DNA from 3 places in the Pseudoalteromonas sp. 20-92 genome. Region 3 is predicted to be linked to each of the others. Evidence: predicted binding sites of a transcription regulator. Region 3 holds the regulator's gene; each other region holds the start of a gene.

Region 1 (8,034 bases), on a different contig from region 3:
GTAACGAGCAAACAAGCTAGTTACTGATGCCGCAGTTGGCTTACCGTGCTGCCAATCACCACCTTCAACGCCGCTACCCGCAATATCCATATGTACGTAAGGTAGAGGCTGTGCAGAGTCGTTACCGTGCTTATCTAGCCCACCAACAATAGCCATAAACGCCATTGGGAACTGATGCCCACGCGCAGTAACGGCAGATGCTGCGTTATTGCTAGATAAAACATCGTCAGCTAGCGTACGTGGTTTAATAAAGTCGTAGTCTTCACGTCGTGAACGCGACACTTCAGCGCCATCGGCCCACAAATCTCCAAGGTCAGCTATTTGACGTGAAACACCAGCACTACGAGCTGGACCATTTTCAACATACGCACCGTATGGACCCATTGCCCGAGCTGCATGACCCGTTAATGTAGCTACAGTAAATAACGTTGGATTAACCTCAGTTTTAGCTAAATCTTTCATTTCGCTAAGCAGGTCGCCCATTGCTAAACGCCCTTCTGCATCGGTGTTACCGATGCGTACACGCACACCTTCACGACTAGTAATTATTTCATCTGGTACAAAGCAATCCGAACCAATAGAGTTGCGAACAACGGCTAAGTACGATACTACTTTAACGCCTTTAGGTTGATAATCAGCAACTGCTTTCATAAAGCCCGCAACAGAAGCTGCGCCGCCTTTATCACGACTCATGCCAGCCATATATCCGCCTACTTTTAAATCGGCTCCACCTGTATCGTATACAAGGCCTTTACCAACAAACATTAGGGTACGAGTAATTTCACCCTCTGGTACATATTCAAGCTTAACAACACGTGGGTGATGGCGCTCAACTGCATACGATGCGCGAGCAACTGTACTTAACATTGGGTAATTTTTATCAATAGCTGCAATATCATCGATTACATCAACCGCAATGTTTGAGCCTTTAAATAAATCAACACAGTAATCAGCAAAGCGCGGTGGAGCCATACGTTCAGGTTCAGTACCGCATAAATCACGCGCAGCATATTGACCAGCAGCAATTGCATTAACGGCTTTAATTGTTTGCTCGCTAGCACCAACTAAACCAATACTTGTTATCGGTTCAATACCTTCACCATGAAACTCACGCGCTTCTAATGGCTGCCATAATGCTTGGCAAGCACCTAAATAAGCAACTTCTAAAGCATGCTGATAACGGCTATCGCCATTTAAATTTGGTAAAAATAATGCAGGGTTAATACTACCCGATGCTTTCGCTTCGTTGATTGCAAGTTTAGCTGCATCAAAATAACGGCGCACATCGTCATAATCTCTGTTTAGCGGACCGGTTGGCGCAAGTACTACACGCTTACTTTCAATCACTAATAAAATAACTTGCTTACCAATGCGAGAATCTACTTTTGATTGTGCTAAAACAGCATCACGTAGCGAATTATTTGGTAATTGAGAAAAGTCATCACTAATAATGATTAATGCATCATGTGATGCGGATTCAAGGCTAGCACTTACTGGCTGAGCCAACACGGCTTTTGGATATGCCATAAATAAAGGTCCTGTTAAAAAACATAAGCCCCTATTATCGTCGATTTGAATATTGAAGACCAGCAAGCTGCGATAAGTGTTTAGTTTAATCCACTTTTTAGTGGCAACTTGCAATTACAGGCTTTACAGCTTAATCGAGAATACTAAGTTGGAAGTTTTGATCTGGTTGATTTTTTATGCCCACCCCAATACCTAAAAGCCTGACCGGTTGCTGCACACCTCGCTGGAAAGCTTTAGTAAGTAGTTGTGTAAAAACCTCAGTATTTAATTGGTGATAAGCCTGATCCGCAGAGGTTACTATAAAATTCGCAAATTTAACCTTAACGCTCAGTTTATTAATCCGATTTTGTAATTGTTGTTTTTCCAAGCGCACCTTTAACTCATCTAACAACGTAGGCAACTGTTCTAGGCATTCTTGTAAGCTGGTTTTGTTATACTCATAGGTATGCTCAACACTTAGCGACTTTCTAATACGATTAGTAGATACCTTACCGACATACTCACCTGCACATTTTTGGTAAAGCGATACGCCAAAATTACCTACATGCTGTTGCATCCAATTTACGCCTTTTTCGCGTACATCTTTACCTGTATATAATCCTTTTAAATTGAGTTTTTCGAGCGTTACTTTACCGACACCCGGAATTTTACCCAGAGGTAACTGTGCTAAAAAATCATCCACCTCATCAGGTAATACAACAAACTGACCGTTAGGCTTGTTTTCATCACTCGCTATTTTGGCAATAAATTTAATTGGTGCAATACCAGCGGATGCAGTAAGCCCTGTAGCATTATAAATATCAGCTCTTATTTGCTGCGCAATAAGCGTAGCACTGCCTTTACAAACGCTACTATCAGTTACATCAAGGTAAGCTTCGTCAAGAGAGAGTGGTTCAATTAAGTTGGTGTAACGATTAAATACTTCACGTATTTGATTTGAAGCTTCTTTATAAACAGCCATGCGCCCAGGTACAATAACTAAATCAGGGCATAATTGTTTTGCATGATAATTAGACATAGCTGAGCGCACGCCATACTCTCTGGCAATGTAGTTGGCTGTAGAAAGTACACCTCTGCGACTATTGCCACCAATAGCAAGCGGCACATTGGCCAGCTTAGGATTATCGCGCATCTCAACTGCCGCATAAAAGCAGTCCATATCTATATGAATAAACTTTTTCATCACCATTACAACACTGTTTATTTATACAGCCATTATTGTTTAATCATTATTAATAAGCAAGCTCCTAAACTCTGATTAATCGATTTATTATAGTGGGTTCAAGTTTAATAAACTCGTCATACATAAAAACAGCGCACTAATTACCTTGAGGTCATATCGTCATATTGATAATCTAGTGCTTTAAAATAAAGAGTTAAAGTGCATGCAAACGTTTAAAGATCAGCACCCTATTCATACTGACATTACTGTAGCGTGGGCCGATATGGATGCCCTTCAACACGTAAACAATGTGGTTTACTTGCGTTACTTTGAAATAGCCAGAATCGACTTTTTAAATAAAATAAACTTATTTGATACAATTAGCCCAAGCGGCATTGGCCCTGTTATAAGCGAAAATAATATTCGTTATAAGCGCCCTGTTACTTTTCCAGATACCCTTACTGTAGGCGTCACTATTTCTGACATTAAAACAGACCGATTTATGATGAATTATACAGTATTTAGTCACGCACAAAATGCCATAACCACAACCGGTAATTCGAAAGTGGTTATGTTTGATTTTGAAACAGGTCAAAAAGCCCCTATTTCAGAGCCTCTTTTATCGGCTTTAATTAGCTACGCTCAAGACGAGCAATAAGGAAATTTTATGCAATACAGTCCACTAGGAAGCAGTGGTGTTAATGTTTCAAGAGTATGTCTAGGTAGTATGACTTGGGGAATGCAAAATACCCAAAATGATGCTGATGAACAAATAGCCTACGCACTTGCTCAAGGCGTAAACTTTATTGATACAGCCGAAATGTACGCAGTTCCTCCATCACCCGATACCTATGGTAAAACTGAACAAATTATTGGCAACTGGCTATCACGTAACCAACAAAAGCGCGATAAAATTGTACTTGCAACCAAAATTGCTGGTAACGGCTTAGCATGGGTTCGCGATGGCGGTAATATTACTCGCCAAACAGTAATAGAAGCAGTGGACGATTCACTCAAGCGCCTTCAAACCGACTACATAGATTTATACCAATTACATTGGCCAAACCGCTCTACCCCACATTTTGGTAGGCAGTGGCCAGGTATGCTTAAATTTACCGACGTAAACACACAAGAACACCAAGCTGGCATGCTGGATATTTTAGAAGGTTTAAACGATTGTGTTAAAGCAGGTAAAATCAAGCATTGTGGTTTATCTGACGACACACCTTGGGGAATAAGCCAATTTTTAAGTTTGGCCAAAGAGCATAACTTATCGCGCATGGTATCTATTCAAAACGAGTTTAGCCTAGCGCATGCTAAAGACTGGCCGTATTTAATAGAGCAATGTGTTCATGAAGATATTGCCTACTTACCATGGTCGCCTCTGGCTGCCGGTTTATTAACGGGTAAATACTTAAACGGCGCTCGCCCTGAAGGCTCTCGCTGGACCTTTATGCAACGTAACGGTATTTTTAGAGATACACCAAACGCAGAGCAAGCAACCAAACAGTATGTTGAACTTGCGCATGATCACAATATTTCCCCTGCTCAACTAGCTCTTGCATGGTGTAATCAAGTAAACGGTGTAACGTCTTCAATTATTGGCGCAACAAATATGGCGCAATTAAAAGAAGATATTGATGCATTTGATATCACGCTAAGTGACGACGTACTTACAAGTATCGATGTTATTTTTAGAAACAATCCAATGCCCTATTAATACAAACCTAAACAGGTAACTAAATCACGTTTAATTACCTGTTTAATTGTCCAGTTAACTTACACTCCATTGCTGCTCAAGTAAGCATTGCTCATTAGCGTAAAGTCTTACTGTGAACACACTTTCGGCAATCACTTCACCTACGCCTGACGGCGTACCTGTCATAACCACATCACCATCTTCTAAACCCATAAACTCGCTAATTTCTTGTAAAATAGAATCCGGATTATGCAGCATAAAATGAGTATCGCCTTGCTGAACAACTTCATTATTAATTTTAAGTTCAAAGGTAAAGTGTTCCATTGCGGCTGTTAACTCTATAAAATCACTTAAAATAACAGAACCATTAAACGCTTTAGCGCGCTCCCAAGGTAGCCCTTTATTTTTTAATTTACTTTGCACAGTGCGCTTAGTTAAATCAAGGCCGAGTCCAACGCCTACAAATTTTTTATTTTTAATTACAAAACATAACTCGGTTTCGTAATGCAGCGTATCGCCGTTATGAGCTGCAAATAGCGTATTAGTAATCGCGCTATTTGGTTTGTTAAATAACACCATCTGGTCTGGCGTTTCGTTGTTTAACTCTGCAATGTGTGCGGTGTAATTACGGCCAACACAGACTATTTTTGTTGGCGTTAATTCTTCAGATACTAGCTTTATTGAATTCATATAAATAATGTCTCAGTTATTGGGCCTGTTGACCTTTCAGGATTAAAATTTGTTCAATCTAGGGGCTATTTAATCGCGGCGCGAGGTTTGTAACCTAGTGGGCTAAGTAAAAACCGAGCAATAAAGAGTAAATAGCCCCTGGGCAGAACCCTTCGGGCAGCACATATTTGGCATTTGTGCTACGTTATCGCCTATTTATGGGGAATAACCACACTACACAGGCTCTGCCTTGCCTAAATACCAAACATACTGCTGTAAATTCAACCTCTAAAGATAAACAGGCCCTAACTAATAAGCGTTTCAAGTAAGCTCAAATTAATAGGTTTAAGTAAAACTCGGTCAATATTTAAATCTTTTATTTCTCTTGGATCTGGCTCTGCGCCACTTACAATCACTAAACGTAATTCAGGGTATCGTTCATTAATTTGCTGGCCTAAATCAATGCCACGCCCATCAGGTAAGTGCATATCTAACAATACTTTATTAAATTGCTGATCGTGATTGAGTATTTGTAAACATTGCGCGCAACTCGATGCAATCACGGTCTCTACACCTAAACTTTCTAAAAGTAGTTGCGTAATTTGCGCAGCATCGTGGTCATCTTCAACAAGTAAAAAACGCTGTTTCTTCTCGGTTAAACTTTTACTACTATTTATATTTTTAGGTTGTGGTGCGCTTTCAGGCGCCACTAAGTAATCTTGTAAACACTGGTACAAAACTGCACTGTCAACTGGTTTGGGGATTACATCGTTGAAACCAAGGGCTGCCAATTCCTCTCGAATGCCTTTCATCGTTGCCGCTGTAAGCGCAATTATTGGGCCTTTATAGCCCATTTTTCTAAGCTCTATAGTCGCTTCCTTGCCACCCATTACAGGCATATGAATATCAATAAAAATAATATCATATGGAGCTTTGTAAGCATCCGCAATACGCACTTTTTCCAGCGCTTGTTGCCCATGCTCCGCATAATCAACCCTTGCACCACAAGTACTAATCATGTGGCCAACCAACATGCGTAAATCGCGTAAATCATCTACCACTAATACACGTCCATGCACCTTACAAGGTGCTGATTTACTTTGTAATTGTGGGGCACTGCTAAAATTAAGTACCTGTCGTTCTACTTCACTTATATCGCCCGGATACACAGAAATAGTAAATGTAGAGCCTTTGCCAATTTCGGAGTCTAAACTAATGCTTCCTTGCATACGCGCTAATAACTCAGCGCATATTGCCAAACCAAGACCAGCACCACCAACAGAGCGCGATTCTACATCGGCAATTTGCTCAAACGGTTTAAAAATCAGTTCTTGTTTTTCAGGGGCAATGCCCATACCTGAGTCTTTAATGCTAAAAAATAGCATTTCGCGCTCATCAACCCACTGTGTCCACGCATTAACAACTATTTCGCCTTTATCGGTAAATTTAACCGCATTATTTATCAAATTTATTAAAATTTGACGCACCCTTGTTGCATCTAGTTGTGCAACCAAAGGTAATGGCTGATTTGATTCAAAGCGAAGCGTAAGGCCTTTATCGAGCACAGACACACGCATTAATGTGTATACATCAGCAAGCATGCTATCGAGATTAACTTCACTTAGGGTCAGCTCTAGTTTATCGGCAGCTATTTTAGATAAATCGAGTACATCGTTTAACAAGCTCAATAAGTGCTTACCGTTTCGATAAATAACACCTAGCTCATTTTCTGCTTGCTGACTAAAGTCGCTCTGCATTAAGAGTTCGGTGTACCCTAAAATGGACGATAGAGGGGTACGTAATTCGTGGCTCAAATGAGCTAAAAAGCGATCTTTTGAGCGATTTTCGGCTTCGGCTTTTAAACGCTCTACTCGCTCGCCTTCAACATCTTTACGAGCAAGTGCATAACGAATAGCGCGTGCAAAACGGCTCGAGCTCATTTCTGTTTTTATTAAGTAATCTACTGCACCAGCATCAAGCGCCGCTGAATCTAATTCGTCGTTTGACTGCCCAGTAAGCATAATAATTGGGCCGCTAAAGCCATTCGCAATGGCTTCTTTTAATACATCTAATCCATTAGATGCACCTAGGCGGTAATCAAGCAGGCAAATGTCATGCTCATTTTTACTAAGCGTTTCAATTGCCTGCTCTGGGGAGCTAATCCATTGAATGTTAAACGTGTGTGAATCCAATTGGTCTAAATAGTCGCAGGTGAGTATGTAATCATCTTCATCATCTTCTACAAGCAGCAACTGAGTCACTTTATCTAACATAAAATCTCCTTTAATCGTTAAAAGTTGTCGGCAGCTCTACAAACTCTACCCAATACTTTCCTAGCGTTTTCATTAGCTCAACCAAGCCATCAAACGTCACGGGTTTGGTTATATACGATGCAGCGCCTAAGTTGTAACCTTTAACCATGTCCTCTTCTTGTTTAGACGTAGTTAGAATAACAACCGGAATACCTTTCAAGTTGGGATTTGATTTAATGGCCTCAAGTGCCTCACGGCCATCCATTCTTGGCATATTTAAATCAAGCAATATAAGTCCTGGTCGTGGCGACACAGCTTTATCTTCAAATTTACCTCTGCGCTCTAAATATTCAAGTAACTCAACACCATCTTCAACAAAGTGAAGCTCGTTAAGTACACGGCTTTCAGCAAGGGCATCTTGTGTTAGCAAACGATCATCTTCATCATCATCAGCCATTAAAATAGTAATCGGTTTTACTTTTGAATAGGGCATTTAAGCCTCTCCTTGCAATGTGAAAAGCGCAGCTTCCACAGGTAGTTTTAAAACGAAGGTAGCACCTTCACCGTCTTTACTTTGGGCTGTAATTGTTCCACCGTGACGCTCTACAATACGCCGACATACAGAAAGACCAATACCAGTCCCTTTGTATTGTGAACGACCATGTAAACGCTGAAATGGAACAAATATCTTGTCGGCATAGTCTTGTGAAAAACCAATGCCATTA
Region 2 (8,034 bases), on a different contig from region 3:
CAGTAGTGTTGGATAACCTTTTGATAACGTATCCAACGTAAAGTTTATATAAGCGGGCTTATTATCAGTTAAATCTTCTAAACCAAAGTTGAATTGACTGCCTTCTATTAAACGTGTTGTCGCTTCGTCACCATCTATATCGGGAAACACATTATCGACGCCATCGCGAAATAAAAGCTCATAACCAATGAGTTCTTTTTCACGATTTAAAATCGGTTGGCGTGCGGCATAAAAGTACATAAACAATTCCGTATGAGTAAAGTCAGCAGGTATTGTAATAATATATTGGAAAACATTCAAAATAGCATTACGTATATTTGCATGATTAATAAATTATCATTAAAAATAAGAGGGTTTATCTGTTTTATTTTGTGAGTTTACATAGTGTTGTTCTAAAAGTGTGCAGCATGAATATTTTTAAACTAGGAAAAGGTAACAAGTTGGAGATTTCCATATTAGGCATGATATAGTCGGCTGGAATGCTTTTACCTCAATGCTGTCTTTATTATAAAATTTTAAGAGTCAATATTCGGATTAAAAGCTTGGTATTATTAAATGTGCGGAGGCTAATTTGGAAACAGGAATGATTATTTCACTGGCGTTATATTTTGTTGTAATGCTAGGTATCGGACTATATGCATATAAACAATCTACAAGCGATGTCTCTGGTTACATGTTAGGTGGGCGAAACCTTTCCCCCAGTGTCGCTGCATTATCTGCTGGCGCATCTGACATGAGTGGTTGGATTTTAATGGGCTTGCCCGGTGCAATGTTTGTAAGTGGATTTAGCAGTACATGGATAGCGATTGGTTTGATCGCAGGTGCTTGGTTAAACTATTTTTTAGTAGCTCCAAGACTCAGAGTTTATACAGAAAAAGCAAATGACTCGATTACTATTCCAGATTATTTTTCAAATCGTTTTAACGACAAATCTAACTTACTACGCGTTGTATCTGCAGTAGTTATTATTGTTTTCTTTACGCTTTATACCTCTTCTGGTGTTGTTGCCGGCGGTAAATTATTTGAAAGCTCATTTGGGCTAAGTTATGAGATGGGTTTGTATATCACTACAGGTGTTGTTGTTTTATATACTTTGTTTGGTGGTTTTTTAGCCGTCAGCTTAACTGACTTTGTTCAAGGTTGTATTATGTTCATCGCACTAATTTTAGTGCCTTGTGTAACCTACTCACTTTTAGAACAGCCTTTAGAGTCCACTTTACATAGTGTAAACCCCGAAATGCTTAATTGGATAGGTGCAGGGTCTACTTTAGGGATTATTTCAGCAATGGCTTGGGGGTTGGGATACTTTGGACAGCCTCATATTATTGTGCGCTTTATGTCTGTTCGTAGTGTGAAGGAGATGCCCACAGCGCGTCGTATAGGTATGACTTGGATGATTGTTGCTGCTGTTGGTGCAGTTGCTACTGGTATTTTTGGCGCCGCTTACACATATGAAAATAATATTACGGTCAAAGACCCAGAAACTATTTTCTTAGTGCTTTCAGAGCTTTTATTTCATCCACTAATAGCAGGCTTTTTACTTGCCGCTATATTAGCTGCAATTATGAGCACAATCTCATCTCAGTTATTAGTGAGTTCAAGTTCACTAACAGAAGATTTTTACAAAACATTTTTGCGTAAAGAGGCGAGTGATAAAGAGCTAGTGGCTGTTGGCCGTATCAGTGTTGCTATAGTTGCTATGTTTGCCATTTACTTAGCTTACGACAGAGATAGCTCTATTTTAGATTTAGTAAGTAATGCTTGGGCAGGCTTTGGCGCCGCGTTTGGACCATTGGTTTTATTTAGCCTTTATTGGAAACGCATGAACTTTGCCGGTGCATTATCGGGTATGTTAGTGGGTGCATTTACTGTGCTAATTTGGATTTATGGCCCATTTACTATTAATGGCGAAAGCTTAAGTAGCTTTATGTACGAAATTGTACCTGGCTTTATTTTATCTTGTATCGCAATTGTTGTTATCAGCTTAGTAACAAAAGAGCCAGAGCAAAACATCACTGCTTTATTTGATGAAGTAGAGAAAGAGCTTTAAATAGCAATTACCACCTATTTTAAAATAAGTGGTAAGCAATAAAAAAGGGAGCAACTTAGTTGCTCCCTTTTTTATTTAGCTTAACTCATCCAATAGGGAGCAAACGGCTAGTTAACTTGCTTTTTTATCGTTGTTGTCTTCAGTTGATGCAACGTTATCTGACTTTTTAGTTTTTGTTGGGGCTTTGGTGACAACTGGGTCTTTGCCACCTTTTAATATAGTCATAAAGTCTTCTTTACTCTTTGCTATTTCTAAAGCAAGTGACTCTATTTGTTGCTCGCTTAATGGCACATCTACCTTTTCTAACATTAGCTCAAGCGACTCAGCAATATCGAGCATTTTGTCATAAGCATCAGCTTCTTTTTTAGTAGTAAACGTCATGCGCTCGACTCCGTTTCGTTCTACAACATATTTAACAACAACAGCCATGATTTCTCCTGCAAGCTTGCGTGGCAATGTGGTTTATGAAAACCATTAGATTACTGTTTTTATGTACAGTAATGGTTTGTGGTGTAATTTGCAAGTATCTGATATTAATTTTTAGTTTATTTAAGATTTGACAAAAAACTGTAACTTTACTTTATTTAATAAATCACTTGTTGTACCAGCTGCATTTTAGGATTTCGGATAATAGTGATCATGTGTTTAGGTGATTTTATATAATGAGCTATTTTTATTTTACTATTTCCTGAGCAAAATTTAATAATTCGAAAGTACAATAAGGAAAATAAATGCGTCTTTTACAAAAACTCTTATTCATAAGTATATTATGTTTGCTCCCGACTACTGCAGCGTTTTCACAGGTAGTTGATGTGGTCAAAGAAATGCCTAAATATGATGTTGTAAGTATTAATGATGCTGATGCGAGTATGCTCGCTAAGCTACCAGGAATAGGGAAGAAAAAAGCACAAGCAATAGTTGATTATAGGGAAGCAAATGGAGAGTTTACTGAAGTAAACGATTTAGCGAAAGTGAAAGGTGTAGGAAAAAAGTTAATAACTAAGCTAAAAGATAAAATAACATTATAAGTGGGTTAGGGCGCTTCTAAGCGCCCTGAACATATTCTTTTAATGCTTTACTAAGATTTTTTTTGGCAAAATTAATTTCGATAGGCGTAGTTAATAATGGATAACAAAGTACACCAAGCATTAAAAATGGAATAACTACCCAGCCTTCAAATAGGGTAAATATTAAAAACAGTGGGCTTAATAATATAAGCTTTATTATACGTAATAACACGCGTTCAGTAGGTGAAATCAGACCTAGCGATAGGGCTATAACGGCTTGCCTTTCGCGTACTTTTAAATGTTTTAATTCTATAATTTGACTCGAAAAAAAAGTAAACATACTAATTAAACCGATCTTTTAAAAAGCAAACGACTACTAATCACTATAAAAAATACACTAGCAAATAGTCCAAATATGATTTCCATCCAAGCGGGCATACTCAAACCCAAAAATTGCCAGTCTATATTTCCACAATCACCAGTTGCCTGAAAAAAGCTAGGGATCCACTCATGCAATGGTAAAAATGATGGGAAATTAGGTTCAAATTCACAGCTAAAAGCAAAAGGGTCTGTGGTGGTTTGCATATCTATATGTTCTTGAGCAATCAGGTATCCCCAAACACTTGATACGCCCCAAGTTAAGTAAGCCGCTATTCTGACTACTTTGTTTTGCGGTTTAATTGAGCCAATAATACCAGCGCTAAGTAACCCTAGTACTGCGGTACGTTGATAAATACACATTATGCAAGGTGCTAACCCCATTTTGTATTGAAAGAAAAGGGCGGTTACTTCAAGTAAAAAAACAATAACGGTGAATAAAATCCACGGGGTACGTTGAGTCGGTAATTGTGCAAGCCAGTTCATAAAAATTCCACGCTTAAATAAGACGATATATTATGGCGTAGGATAAAGTACGCAGCAACAAAAAGGAAAAAAAAGCTATCGAAGTAGCTTTTTTTAAGATGAGATTAGTGACTACTTGATGTAGCCCCTATGGTCGCTACATGATGATCTATCCAGCCCCATTGATACATTAGTTCGGTCATATCGCTTAAACCTATGTAAGTAAAGGTAAGCCCTATAGTAGTTAACACGATTGTATATGGTAATGCCATGTAAACCATTCTCCCATAGGACAAACGCAGTACTGGGGCAAGTGTTGATGTAAGCAAAAATAAAAATGCAGCTTGACCGTTTGGAGTCGCAACACTTGGTAAATTGGTACCTGTATTAATAGCAACAGCTAAAAGGTCGAATTGATCACGGGTAATTTCCCCAGCTTTCAGTGCCGCTGCAACTTCGTTTATATACACAGTACCAACAAATACATTATCGCTTACCATGGAGAGTAACCCATTGGCGATAAAGAACATGACTAATTGTAATTGCCCTTCAAATGTAAGTACCCAAGCAATAACAGGTGTGAATAGGTGTTGGTCTATAATAACGGCAACAACGGCAAAAAACACACATAAAAGCGCTGTAAATGGCAGAGCTTCCTCAAATGCTTTTCCTAGTTGATGTTCTTCAATAATACCGGCAGAGGCAGTTGCCAATATAATCACTGATAAACCTATTAACCCAACAGCGGCTAAATGCATTGCTAAACCGACAATAAGCCATACCGCAATGAACGCTTGGATAGTTAAGTTAACTTTATCGCGTTTAGTTCTTTTACTATCAAGCCCTTCAGCGTGATTTTTTAAAATAGTGTGAATTTTTTTAGGTAATTTAGCGCCATACCCAAAGGCTTTTGTTTTTTCCAAAACAAAAGTAGTTAATAAACCAGCAAAAAATACAGGCAAGGTGATAGGCAGCATTCTTAAGAAAAACTCACCAAACTGCCAACTCGCTCGTTCAGCAATAATTAAATTTTGAGGCTCACCAACCATAGTACAAACACCACCGAGTGCAGTGCCAATAGATGCATGCATTAATAGGTTACGTAAAAAAGCACGAAACTCTTCGAGTTCTTGGCGATTAACTTCTTTTACTTGATTATCATCATTTATATCATGTTCGCTGTTGGAGTCTTTTCCTGACGCGACTTTGTGATAAATACTGTAAAATCCCATTGCAACGGCAATGACTACTGCCATAACTGTTAATGCATCTAAAAATGCAGATAAAAAAGCAGCTGCAAGAGTAAACGCTAAAGATAAAATAGATTTACTTCTGACTGACACGACTAGTTTCGTAAAAATGTAGAGTAATAAATCTTTCATGAAGTAAATGCCGGCGACCATAAAAATCAACAGCAAAATTACATCTAAGTTTTGTGCTATTTCATGTTCAACTTGTCCTGCAGTCGTCATTCCTATAAATAAGGCTTCAATGACAAGTAAGCCACCAGGCTGCAGTGGATAGCATTTAAGTGCCATTGCCAAGGTGAATATAAATTCTAATACCAACGCCCAGCCTGCCACGTATTGATTTAGTTGAAAAAGGATAGGGTTAATAATTAGAAACGTAATGATCGTATATTTATACCATTGTGGCGCATTACCTAAAAAATTCTTAAATGTTGCAGTTAAAACACTCTGCTGCATAGGTGTTCCTTTTTATTGTACTTATATGTATAGCTAGTGCCCGTTAAGTTAATTCAGCTAAAGCTTTGTGTAAACAAAAATATGCGAGTGATAACAATGTACCTAATGTGAATATGGCCTATATTTATATACACTGTAGCTAAAATAGAAAAATCAAAATTTAATTATTTATAAATATTAAATATCTACTCATTTGGTTGAACTAATATACCTTACTTTACTTGTTAGTTGTGCTTCCTCTGGTACAATCAGTCAGTTATTCGTGTAAGACGATAAGTTGTAGATTACTTCGAGTGGGAATTGAATGAGAATTTTTAAAGCGAAAAGCCCAGCAGGATTTGCTGAAGAATATATAGTTGAGTCTATTTGGAATGGCGATTTCCCTCCAGGTTCAATTCTACCTGCCGAGCGAGAGCTCTCAGAGTTAATTGGTGTCACAAGAACAACTTTACGAGAAGTACTACAGCGTTTAGCTCGCGATGGTTGGTTGACTATTCAGCACGGTAAACCGACACGAGTTAATAATTTTTGGGAAACGTCTGGTTTAAATATTCTTGAAACGTTAGCACGCCTTGATGAAGATAAAATGCCTGAGCTGACAGATCAGCTTTTATCGGCAAGAACGAATATTAGTGCTATTTATACGTGTGCCGCTATTAAGTTGAATCCAGAGCGCGTTATTGAAATTTTATCACAAAGCCATGAATTAGAAGATACTGCACAGGCATTTGCTGATTACGATTATAAAGTTCATCACGAATTAGCAGTTGCTGGTAATAACCGTATTTATGTATTAATTCTTAACGGTTTTAGAGGGTTTTATTCAAAGATTGGTTGTCATTACTTTTCAGATGCAGGAACACGAGAGCTTGCCCGTCAGTTTTATAAAGATTTAACTATACTGGCTGAAAATAAAGAGCATGATGGCGCTATTTCTATGATGCGTAAGTATGGTCATCAAACGGGTGAAATTTGGCAGAATATTCGAGGTGATATGCCTTCGGATATAATGGATTAAATCTAAACGAAAAACCTGCATTTGCAGGTTTTTTTTATCTGTAAAAATTCATACCACATTATATGTTTTTTTAAACAGTTTAATGTATTAACCCTTCTTCAGTAACGCTAAAAATACTATCTAATTACAACGCAATTTACACCTCAAAATAGATCTATTATTCAAGCAGATTAGTGCAAGTTGTAAGTGTTCGTTATTTTCGATTGCTCACATCGCTAAATACGATTGTTCTTTTTAAACTAAAAAATTTAGAATGCCAATTAATTATATGTATGCGCTATTGGTTTTTAATTTTTAGCGCCCATATAAGTACCAGCATTGCGAAAGCAATTGAAAACAAACTCAAAATATTTGGAGAATAAAATGGGTGTATTAGTAGGCCGCCAGGCACCAGACTTTACCGCTGCAGCTGTTCTTGGTAACGGTGAAATTGTAGATAGCTATAACCTTCATGAAACAATCAAAGGTAAAAAAGCAGTTATCTTCTTTTACCCACTAGATTTCACGTTTGTGTGTCCTTCAGAACTTATTGCATTTGATAAGCGTTTTGAAGAGTTCCAAAAGCGTGGCGTAGAAGTTATTGGTGTTTCTATCGATTCACAATTCTCACATAACGCATGGCGTAACACTGCTGTAGCAGATGGCGGTATTGGTAAAGTTCAATACGCACTAGTTGCAGATGTTAAACACGAAATTTGTAAAGCATACGACGTTGAGCATCCTGAAGCGGGTGTTGCGTTTCGTGGGTCATTCTTAATCGACGAAGAAGGCAATGTACGTCACCAAGTAGTGAACGATTTACCACTAGGTCGTAACATCGATGAAATGCTTCGTATGGTTGACGCACTAGCGTTCCATACTGAACACGGTGAAGTATGTCCTGCTGGTTGGACTGAAGGTAAAAAAGGTATGGACGCAAGCCCTGAAGGCGTTGCAAAGTTCTTATCTGAAAACGAAGGCGAGCTATAATTTAGCCCTTAGTTTTAAATAAAAAACCGCCAATTGGCGGTTTTTTTTGTGTCTTTACTTAGAAGGAGAAGCTTACTTTAGTATACAGGTAACGGCCACGAGGGTTGTGCACACCTGACGCATAACCATATAAATCGCCATCGCCATCACCAATAGCAAATGGTGGCTCTTCATCAAATAAGTTATTAACACCTAAAGATATTTTAGTTGATTCAGTAATACGGTACGATGTTTGTAAATCCACAAGCGTTTGTGAATCTATCATACGCGATGTATTACTATCAAAATCTAAATTACCATCAAAGTCGATATCAGGTGTATCTTCAAATTCACCCACATAACTGATATTTACGCTAGTGTTAAAGTCGCCAATTTCCCAGTTAGTTGAGAAAATAAAGCGGTGCTCTGGGTAACCATATTCACCCGTGTAATCACGGCCAT
Region 3 (8,034 bases):
CCGGTATTTTTTAATAACCCCGGTAAAAAGCTAAATGGCTGTTGATATATTAGCTCAATACCTTTAACAACAGTTCCCTTGCCATTTACAGGTACGTAATGGGTGTAGGGTGTTGTTCTTGGGTCAAGTGCACTTGATGGATCGTATTGCGGATCGTTATCAATGAAAGGTAAGTATGCAGGGTCAACTAATTTTTCCTCAGTTGAGCTGGTGATGAAAGTACCTATATCTTTATAAAAACCAGTTAAAGCAAGTAGCGACTCTTCATCAAAATACCATTCGATACCTAAATCAGTATTTGTTGAGGTGAATGGGTCTAAAAATGGATTACCCGCACTGACTGTTCCATTTAAATAGGAGAATGATGGGTTACCTGGGTTTAGTGAGCCAAGGCTTGGACGAGTCATGGTTTTGGATAACCCTAAACGTACAACAACATCTTGCGTTGCATCCAGTGCTAAATTTAAAACAGGTAAAACATTATCGTAACTATTTTCAATTTCAACAGGATCGCTTTGAATAAAGCCCGTTGATGTTGTTTCTGTTTTTACATAACGTAAGCCTACATTTGTTCGTAGGAGCATATCAGATATTTCATATTCAAAATCTGATTGAATATAAGCAGCGATGGTTTCCTCTTCAACTTCCCAGCTTTGTGCACTTCGCGCCGTCCACTCTTTATTGAGTAGTTGTGATTCAATTGCATCAAAATCGGCCACAATAAATTGTGGCAACGTACCATCATAGCCTGAGCCATAATCATCGAAAGGCATTAATTGTGAAAAGCCGACGGATGACTCTTGATCCGGAAATCCATTAATTTGCGATTCATCATAGTTTACTGTTCTATCGTTATAAGCAACCCCACCTTTGATGCTCATAAAGTCTGTTTCGTAAGTTAAATCTAATTTGGCAGTATCATTTTTTCTGAGTACATCCGTAGCACGAAGTCGACCGTCTGTTAAATTAAATGAACTTGCATCTAAATTATCATAGCCATAATCCATCACTGCAGTATTTGCGCTATTTCCAAAATCAATTGAGACGGTATGAGGTGTATTGCTGGTCATATTATAACGATATTGCTCAGAGCGAGCATTTGACTCAGCGGTGCCGATCATTGCATCTAATTTTAAGTAGTCAGATAGGTGGTATTTACCAGATAACACATACTGTTTAAATTTTGTTTTAGATACCTGTTGACGGCTTTCTGCACGGGACTTTACTCCACTAAATGTACCTGCCTGAATTTGTTTTCCATTTTCGGCAACTGTAATAGAGTCTGGAGTGATCTCGCTAAATGTATTTCTGAACATTTCGAAGAAATTATACATCGTACGACTGTTGTCGAGGGTAGAATGCAAGGTATCGAAGGTAATTACTAAGTCATCGTTAGGCGCATACTGTAATGAGCCTGTAAAACCTAATCTATCTTGTTCATTACCAAAAAAATCAGGGCGGGGAAGTCGAGGAGTCCATAGGCAATTTACATCATCAACTTGCTCACCTTCAAATTCACAATTTCCCACATCAGTAGTGCCAATAACGTCAGTATTTGATGTGTCAGCATAGACACCGCCGCCGTCTTTGACGGGGGTTGTCCAGCGAACAGTACCAAAACCTTCTTGGCGAACTGTGCGCTTTGATTTAGCGACAGAGAATAAAGCCCCAAAGGTATCGTCAGCAAATGTATTACTGATCATAAATACCATTCTAGGGTCTGTCTCTTCTGTTAAATCGTTATAGCCTGCCTGTGCCGACGCAGCTACATGAAGACCGGGGGAATCAAAAGGTTTTGCTGAATACATATCGACAGTACCTGCAATACCTCCTTCTTCGGTTGCAGCTGTTGGTGATTTTTGAATATCAACGCGATTGAATAGCTCTGATGCAAAAACGTTGAAGTCAAATGCTCTTCCGCCATTTACACCACCACCCGAATCAGTCCCATCTGTACTAGCAGGAACTTCCATACCATTAAGGGTTGAGCGGGTAAAAGATGGGCCTAAACCACGTAGAGTAATTTGACGTCCTTCTCCTCCTTCTCGCGAAATTGCGACACCAGGGATCCGCTGTAGTGACTCTGCGATATTTAAATCTGGAAATTTACCAATGTCTTCGGCTGCAATTGATTCCGTGGTATTTACTTCAAACCTTTTGGTAGCCAGCGATTTATTAAGTGATGATCTAAAGCCTGTAACTTCGATTAACTCAATTTCACTTTTCTTTTTTATATTTGTTTGTTCGGCTTCTTCAGCACTGATTTGAGCTGTCGTGCTAATTAATAATGCACTAATAATGTAATTAAGTGGCCTGAGAGTGAATCTTTTTGACGTTTTCATTGTGTGTTCCTGCTGAATTTAGGTAATGCCACTCAGTTCAGATTTTGCACTTATTTTTTGTGTTATAAGTAAGCGTAAATATGAGTGAGGTGTGTTTGGCTTTATTTAAATACACCTCTTTAAGCAGTGTATTTAACCCGCACACTTAAAATGCCACCGGTGGCATGTGAAAGTCAAGGTTATTTTTTATACTTTTTTAAACAATAATTCACTTAATTTTAATCCTCAAAGGTCAACAGGCCATGGAGTTTATAAAAAAGTATTGTTTGTACTTAAAAATGATAAATATTAAATAATGGACTATGAATGCGTAAAACTATCTATTTACCATATAAAACAGCTTATATTACATAGTTGATTTGGTATAAAAGTAAAACTGCGTTAAAGTTTGCGGTGTAATCATTAGAGGATAAATACTAAACAATGTCGGAAATTCAATTTTTAAATGTAGATCTTGAGCTTGAATCAAAGCAAGATATTAGTTTGCTAGTGGCAGACTTGAAAAAAGTCGCGACGATTTTACATTATGACAAAGACGAATACCGTCAATTAGCCCGCATTGAAGCAACAGGTGTAGTAAACACGCCTGACAAAGCAATAAACCATATATGTGAGCTTATTGAATCGTGTTCGCGCAACGCGCTAAAGCAATGGTTAAGCTGTTCACGTAGAACATTTGATATTGGTTTTGAATCAGGCACATCGCCTAAGTGTTTTAACCAAGCTTTAGATGCAGATACATTATTACGTATATCTGCTATTGGTGCGGGTATGGAAATTACAATTTACCCAATCGAAAAGTAACAGTAAGTAATTATCTTCGCTCTACTACGGCTGCGGTCATTCTTGATACGCAGCAAAGCTCGTTTCGACTATTAGTAATTTTTATTTCCCAGACTGAACTACGCTTACCAATATGAAACGCTTTTGCGGTGGCTGTTAAAGTACCATTACGAGATGCTTTTAAGTGACTGGCGCTAATTTCTTGTCCGACACAATAAAACTGAGTGAAGTCGACTACGAAGTTAGCTGCATAACTTGCTACTGTTTCGGCAAGCACTACGTTGGCTCCTCCATGCACCATGCCCATTGGATTATGATGCGCTGGTATGGCAGGCATAGTTGCTACGAGGTAATCATCACCAATTTCGGTAATTTCAATTCCCATGGTTTTCATTAGTGTACCTTGGCCGTTTATACCCTCATCTAGCTGTTTGCAAAACTCTAAAGTAACAGGTTGATACCAAATACTCATAAGCTTACCTTTTAAAATAGTAGTAAAAATATGGCTTATATTTTCATAAAGTTAAGATAATGAAAATAAAAAAGTGGATCTAAATTTATAGCCAGATAGCGTGAGGCGGATAGTAAGAAGGAATAATAGGGATATCGTAGTTTATTGATACAATCGAGCAGTAAAGAAGAAATCGCCCTAGGCTAAATATAAGCAAGCAGCATAATGTTACTTGCTTATACTTAGCCAGATCTTTTATTGGTAACTAGCTATTAACTCTACATTACTAAAAGCACTGTAGCCTTTAATCATAATAGAGTAATTACCAGTGCGGGTGTCGCTACAGCTTTCATTATTTCCGTTTTTATACGGTCGGCAATCGTAGTTACTGCTCGTTGCAATTGCATTATATTTTACATGTAGGTCAACATCCCCAGTGCCATTAGAGGTCGAAAATGTGACTTGCTCAGCTTCACTTGGCACTGTAAAAGTAAACAATTGCTCACTGTTTCGATCACCACTAACAACGATAGATTGGTTATTTTGCAGTGTATTGTTATTTACCGGTGGGCTAGATGCAGATCTAAAATTTGCAATTGTTGGGTTTGTTAAATTTAAGACTCTAGCGTTATCGTGTTTTGATGGAGTTCCCATAACACTTCCGCTGTATGATTTGTTTGGATTTGACCAGTAATTGATTCTTGTGCAGTTATTTGTACAGTTATAAGCCATTACTGAACGCCATTGTGATTGAGGTTGCTGATAACCATGGCCGAACGAATAAGGAGATGTTGATGGATCGTTTTCAGGGTTATGACGAGCACCTTGTAAATGACCAATTTCATGACCGAAAGAGTAATAGCCGGTTGCACAGTCATAATCAACCATCGCAAATGCGCTGTTAGCATTTGCACCAATTGCTTTGGCTTGGCCACAGTAGCCGTTAATGTCGTTTATTAATATGACTACATCAGCACCGTATTGATCTCGTAGTGTGTGCGCTTCATCCATATAACCATCGTTTTTGGCAGCTAAACGATTTAAATCCGTACCTGAATTTGTAGCTTCAGTATAATTAACTCGGCTTACATGGGCCAAACTAACAACTGCATTGACACCTGAGTTTTGGTAACCCTGATTAGTCTCTACTATTGCAAGATCAATCAAGCTATTAATATCACTAGATTTTTGTTCTGCGGCTGGGGTGTATAAAACGAGTAAGCTAATATTGCTTTGCGCGTTAGTTGCCATAGCTGTTTGGAAGCTTTGTTCTGTTAAAATTTGTTCACTGATTGAAATAGTGTTATTAGATTGTTGATAATCGGGTGCATGCTCAGCAGGTTGTTTGGCAGGATCTAATTCAATAAAATTATGACCAGAATGTTTATTCGGTTGCAATTTATAAACATGTTCATTTACCTTTATCGTACCAGAAATCCCCTTTGTAGATTTTATCAGTGTTACTTCGTCACCATCTAAGCTTTTACCTACCCAGATTAAGTTACCAGTTGCTGATGTACTTGCTGTACTTTTGATAAATTCAATGTCACTTCCCTGAACAGGTAAAAAGAATGCATTGGTTTTTGCGCTTAGTTCGAAAAGCGGTTGCCCAAATTGAGATTGAGCATTACCTTCTTTATTAATGTTTTGCGTAAAGTTAGAGTGCTGCACTTCGAAAAGTGGGACTTGGGCATACGCATAGCCGCTAAACAATAAGCCAATAAACAATGGTGAATATTTTTTCATTTGATAATCCTTTTAAGTGTTTGTACACATAAAGTGTACATGTTAATAAGTTGTTTTCAATTTATTAACATGTGGCTGTCATCAAATTAGCCCTTAATCGTAAATATAAAGATACAAATGTTTATTTTATGTAAGCATTCGTTGTTTCTACATAAGTGTAAAAGTGATTTATTAACAGCAAGCAATCAATGTAATTTAAATTTGCGATTTTTATTTAACTGTATATACTCACAGTTAAATGTACTGTATGGAAAACCAGTTGTATGCGACCATTAACGAAGCGCCAAGCTCAAATTCTCGAATTAGTTAAAGTTTTTATTAAAGACACTGGTATGCCTCCTACACGTGCTGAAATTGCACAAACATTAGGCTTTAAAAGTGCCAATGCTGCTGAAGAGCATTTAAAAGCGCTTGCTAAAAAAGGTGCTATTAAGATGAAACCAGGTGCAAGCCGAGGTATTCAACTTGTTGAGGAAGAAGAGCCTGAACAGTTAGGTTTACCTCTTATCGGGCGAGTCGCAGCGGGAGAGCCTATTTTGGCGCAAGAGCACGTTGAGAGTCATTGTAAAATTGATCCATTAATGTTTAAACCGGCTGCTGATTTTTTATTGCGAGTTAACGGTATGAGCATGAAAGATATAGGTATTATGGATGGTGATTTGTTAGCTGTGCATAAAACTCAAGTTGCAGAAAATGGACAAGTTGTAGTTGCTCGTGTTGATGATGATGTTACCGTAAAGCGGTTTGAAAAAGCAGGCCGAAAAGTATTATTGCATGCTGAGAATGACGACTTTTCGCCAATTGAAGTTGATCTAGAAAATGAATCTTTTAATATAGAAGGTTTAGCCGTTGGAGTTATTCGTAACGCTGATTGGATGTAGTTTTTAATTTATTTTTATAAATGCGTGCTTTTTAGCACGCATTTTTGTTTTAACATTAGCACTAAAAATAGGACGTAAACAGCCAACTAATTATTTTAGCTGTAAATTTTTTTGCACTTATATTTTCCCCCTCCGAATGCGTTAAACCCCTTTGTTTTGCTCATATTTAGAACTTCCTGTTGACTAGTTGATTACTGACTTTTTATTAATTACTCAATATCACCTGGTTGTTTTTTATACTAAAACTTGCTTGTTGTTCATTTTTTAGCTAATTATTAATGTGCTGAGCTAATAATAACTCACAGCTTTTTAGTTTTGAGAACACACAATATACACAAACTCGTTGTTGGCGCAGCAAAACCAATCAATATTAAATAAGATTGGCTAAAAAAATAAAAATAACGAATTGGCGTTTAAGCCGTATGCCTCTTCGCTTTGCATTCGCAATAGCATCAAAGGAGCCGTCACATGGGTAAACTGACCTCTACCTTGTGGCTTATATTATGTGTTTTTTCGCACTCAGTTTTGGCGAACAGCCAATACAATATGCGCAAAGGCGTAACCGATATAAGCAATAATGTATATCAGCTGCACATGACCATATTTATAATATGTTGTGTGATTGGGGTGATAGTGTTCGCAATTATGTTTTGGGCACTTATTCATCACCGTAAATCTAAAGGGGCTGTACCTGCCCAATTTCACGAAAGCACTAAAGTAGAAATACTTTGGACTGCAATTCCGTTTGTTATTTTAATTGCTATGGCAGTACCAGCCACTAAAACCCTTATTGCAATGGAAGATGCCAGCAAAGCTGATCTCACTATTAAAATTACGGGTTCGCAATGGAAATGGCATTATGAATATATGGGCGAAGATGTAGAGTTCTACTCTATTTTATCTACCCCGCAAGATGAAATCGCGAATCTTGCAGATAAAAACCCTAACTACTTACTTGAGGTTGATAAGCCTCTTGTACTGCCAATAAATCAAAAAGTACGATTTTTAATGACTTCTGACGATGTTATTCACTCTTGGTGGGTACCTGATTTTGCAGTTAAAAAAGATGCGAACCCCGGCTTTATAAACGAAACATGGACGAACATAAACGAAGAAGGTACTTACCGAGGCCAATGTGCCGAGCTGTGTGGTAAAGATCATGGCTTCATGCCCGTTGTGGTGGTTGCTAAATCTGAGGCTGATTTTAAAACATGGTTAGCAGATGCAAAGCAGGCTAAACAAAAAGCAGCATTAGCAGATGCCGCATTACTTGATAAAACCCTCCCAAAAGAAGAGTTAATGACTTTAGGCGAACAAGTATATATGGCTAATTGTGCAGCGTGCCATCAGCCTACGGGCATGGGGTTACCGGGTGTATTTCCTGCACTTAAAGGCAGCCCGATAGTGCTTGGCGATATAAAAGATCACATTGATGTAGTTATCCATGGACGACCCGGTACGGCAATGCAAGCTTTTGCCAAGCAGTTATCTATAAAGCAATTAGCTGCGGTTATTACTTATAAACGTAATGCGTGGGGTAATGATACGGGTGATGTTATTCAACCGAGTCAAATACAGACAGCACTTGATGCCAAAGTGGAGGCGAACTAATGAGTAGCATAGTAGAACAACCTAACGCCAATGAAGCTCATCATGCTCATCACCCAGCTAAAGGTTTTAAACGCTGGCTTTACACAACTAATCATAAAGATATAGGTAGTTTATATTTAATTTTTTCGCTGACCATGTTCTTAATTGGTGGCGCAATGGCTATGGTGATCAGAGCTGAATTATTTCAACCAGGCTTACAGTTGGTCGATCCTCACTTTTT

The links. The regulator LexA, encoded in region 3, represses DNA repair genes until DNA is damaged. The targets are predictions, from matches to a motif close to TACTGTATNNNNATACAGTA.
Region 1: dinB (DNA polymerase IV) is a predicted target of LexA. The motif match lies at 2,722-2,741, and genes of this name have one in related genera.
Region 2: NRL14_RS04415 (YebG family protein) is a predicted target of LexA. The motif match lies at 2,531-2,550, and genes of this name have one in related genera.

Annotation. Positions count from the first base shown of each region.
Region 1 is NZ_JANJGQ010000027.1:41,989-50,022, forward strand. Features, by position in the region: gene NRL14_RS18095 (leucyl aminopeptidase family protein) at 1-1,527, opposite strand, end outside; gene dinB (DNA polymerase IV) at 1,658-2,710, opposite strand; gene NRL14_RS18105 (thioesterase family protein) at 2,913-3,347, shown strand; gene NRL14_RS18110 (aldo/keto reductase) at 3,357-4,409, shown strand; gene NRL14_RS18115 (fumarylacetoacetate hydrolase family protein) at 4,464-5,078, opposite strand; gene NRL14_RS18120 (hybrid sensor histidine kinase/response regulator) at 5,363-7,330, opposite strand; gene NRL14_RS18125 (response regulator) at 7,341-7,802, opposite strand; gene NRL14_RS18130 (ATP-binding protein) at 7,803-8,034, opposite strand, start outside.
Region 2 is NZ_JANJGQ010000003.1:147,255-155,288, reverse strand. Features, by position in the region: gene NRL14_RS04425 (EAL and HDOD domain-containing protein) at 1-240, opposite strand, end outside; gene putP (sodium/proline symporter PutP) at 572-2,050, shown strand; gene NRL14_RS04415 (YebG family protein) at 2,162-2,479, opposite strand; gene NRL14_RS04410 (ComEA family DNA-binding protein) at 2,782-3,078, shown strand; gene NRL14_RS04405 (DUF6170 family protein) at 3,095-3,397, opposite strand; gene dsbB (disulfide bond formation protein DsbB) at 3,403-3,921, opposite strand; gene nhaB (sodium/proton antiporter NhaB) at 4,026-5,606, opposite strand; gene fadR (fatty acid metabolism transcriptional regulator FadR) at 5,911-6,624, shown strand; gene NRL14_RS04385 (peroxiredoxin) at 6,988-7,593, shown strand; gene NRL14_RS04380 (TonB-dependent receptor) at 7,652-8,034, opposite strand, start outside.
Region 3 is NZ_JANJGQ010000011.1:31,566-39,599, forward strand. Features, by position in the region: gene NRL14_RS11295 (TonB-dependent receptor) at 1-2,342, opposite strand, end outside; gene NRL14_RS11300 (hypothetical protein) at 2,766-3,146, shown strand; gene NRL14_RS11305 (PaaI family thioesterase) at 3,157-3,597, opposite strand; gene NRL14_RS11310 (M12 family metallo-peptidase) at 3,832-5,322, opposite strand; gene lexA (transcriptional repressor LexA) at 5,586-6,203, shown strand; gene coxB (cytochrome c oxidase subunit II) at 6,672-7,814, shown strand; gene ctaD (cytochrome c oxidase subunit I) at 7,814-8,034, shown strand, end outside.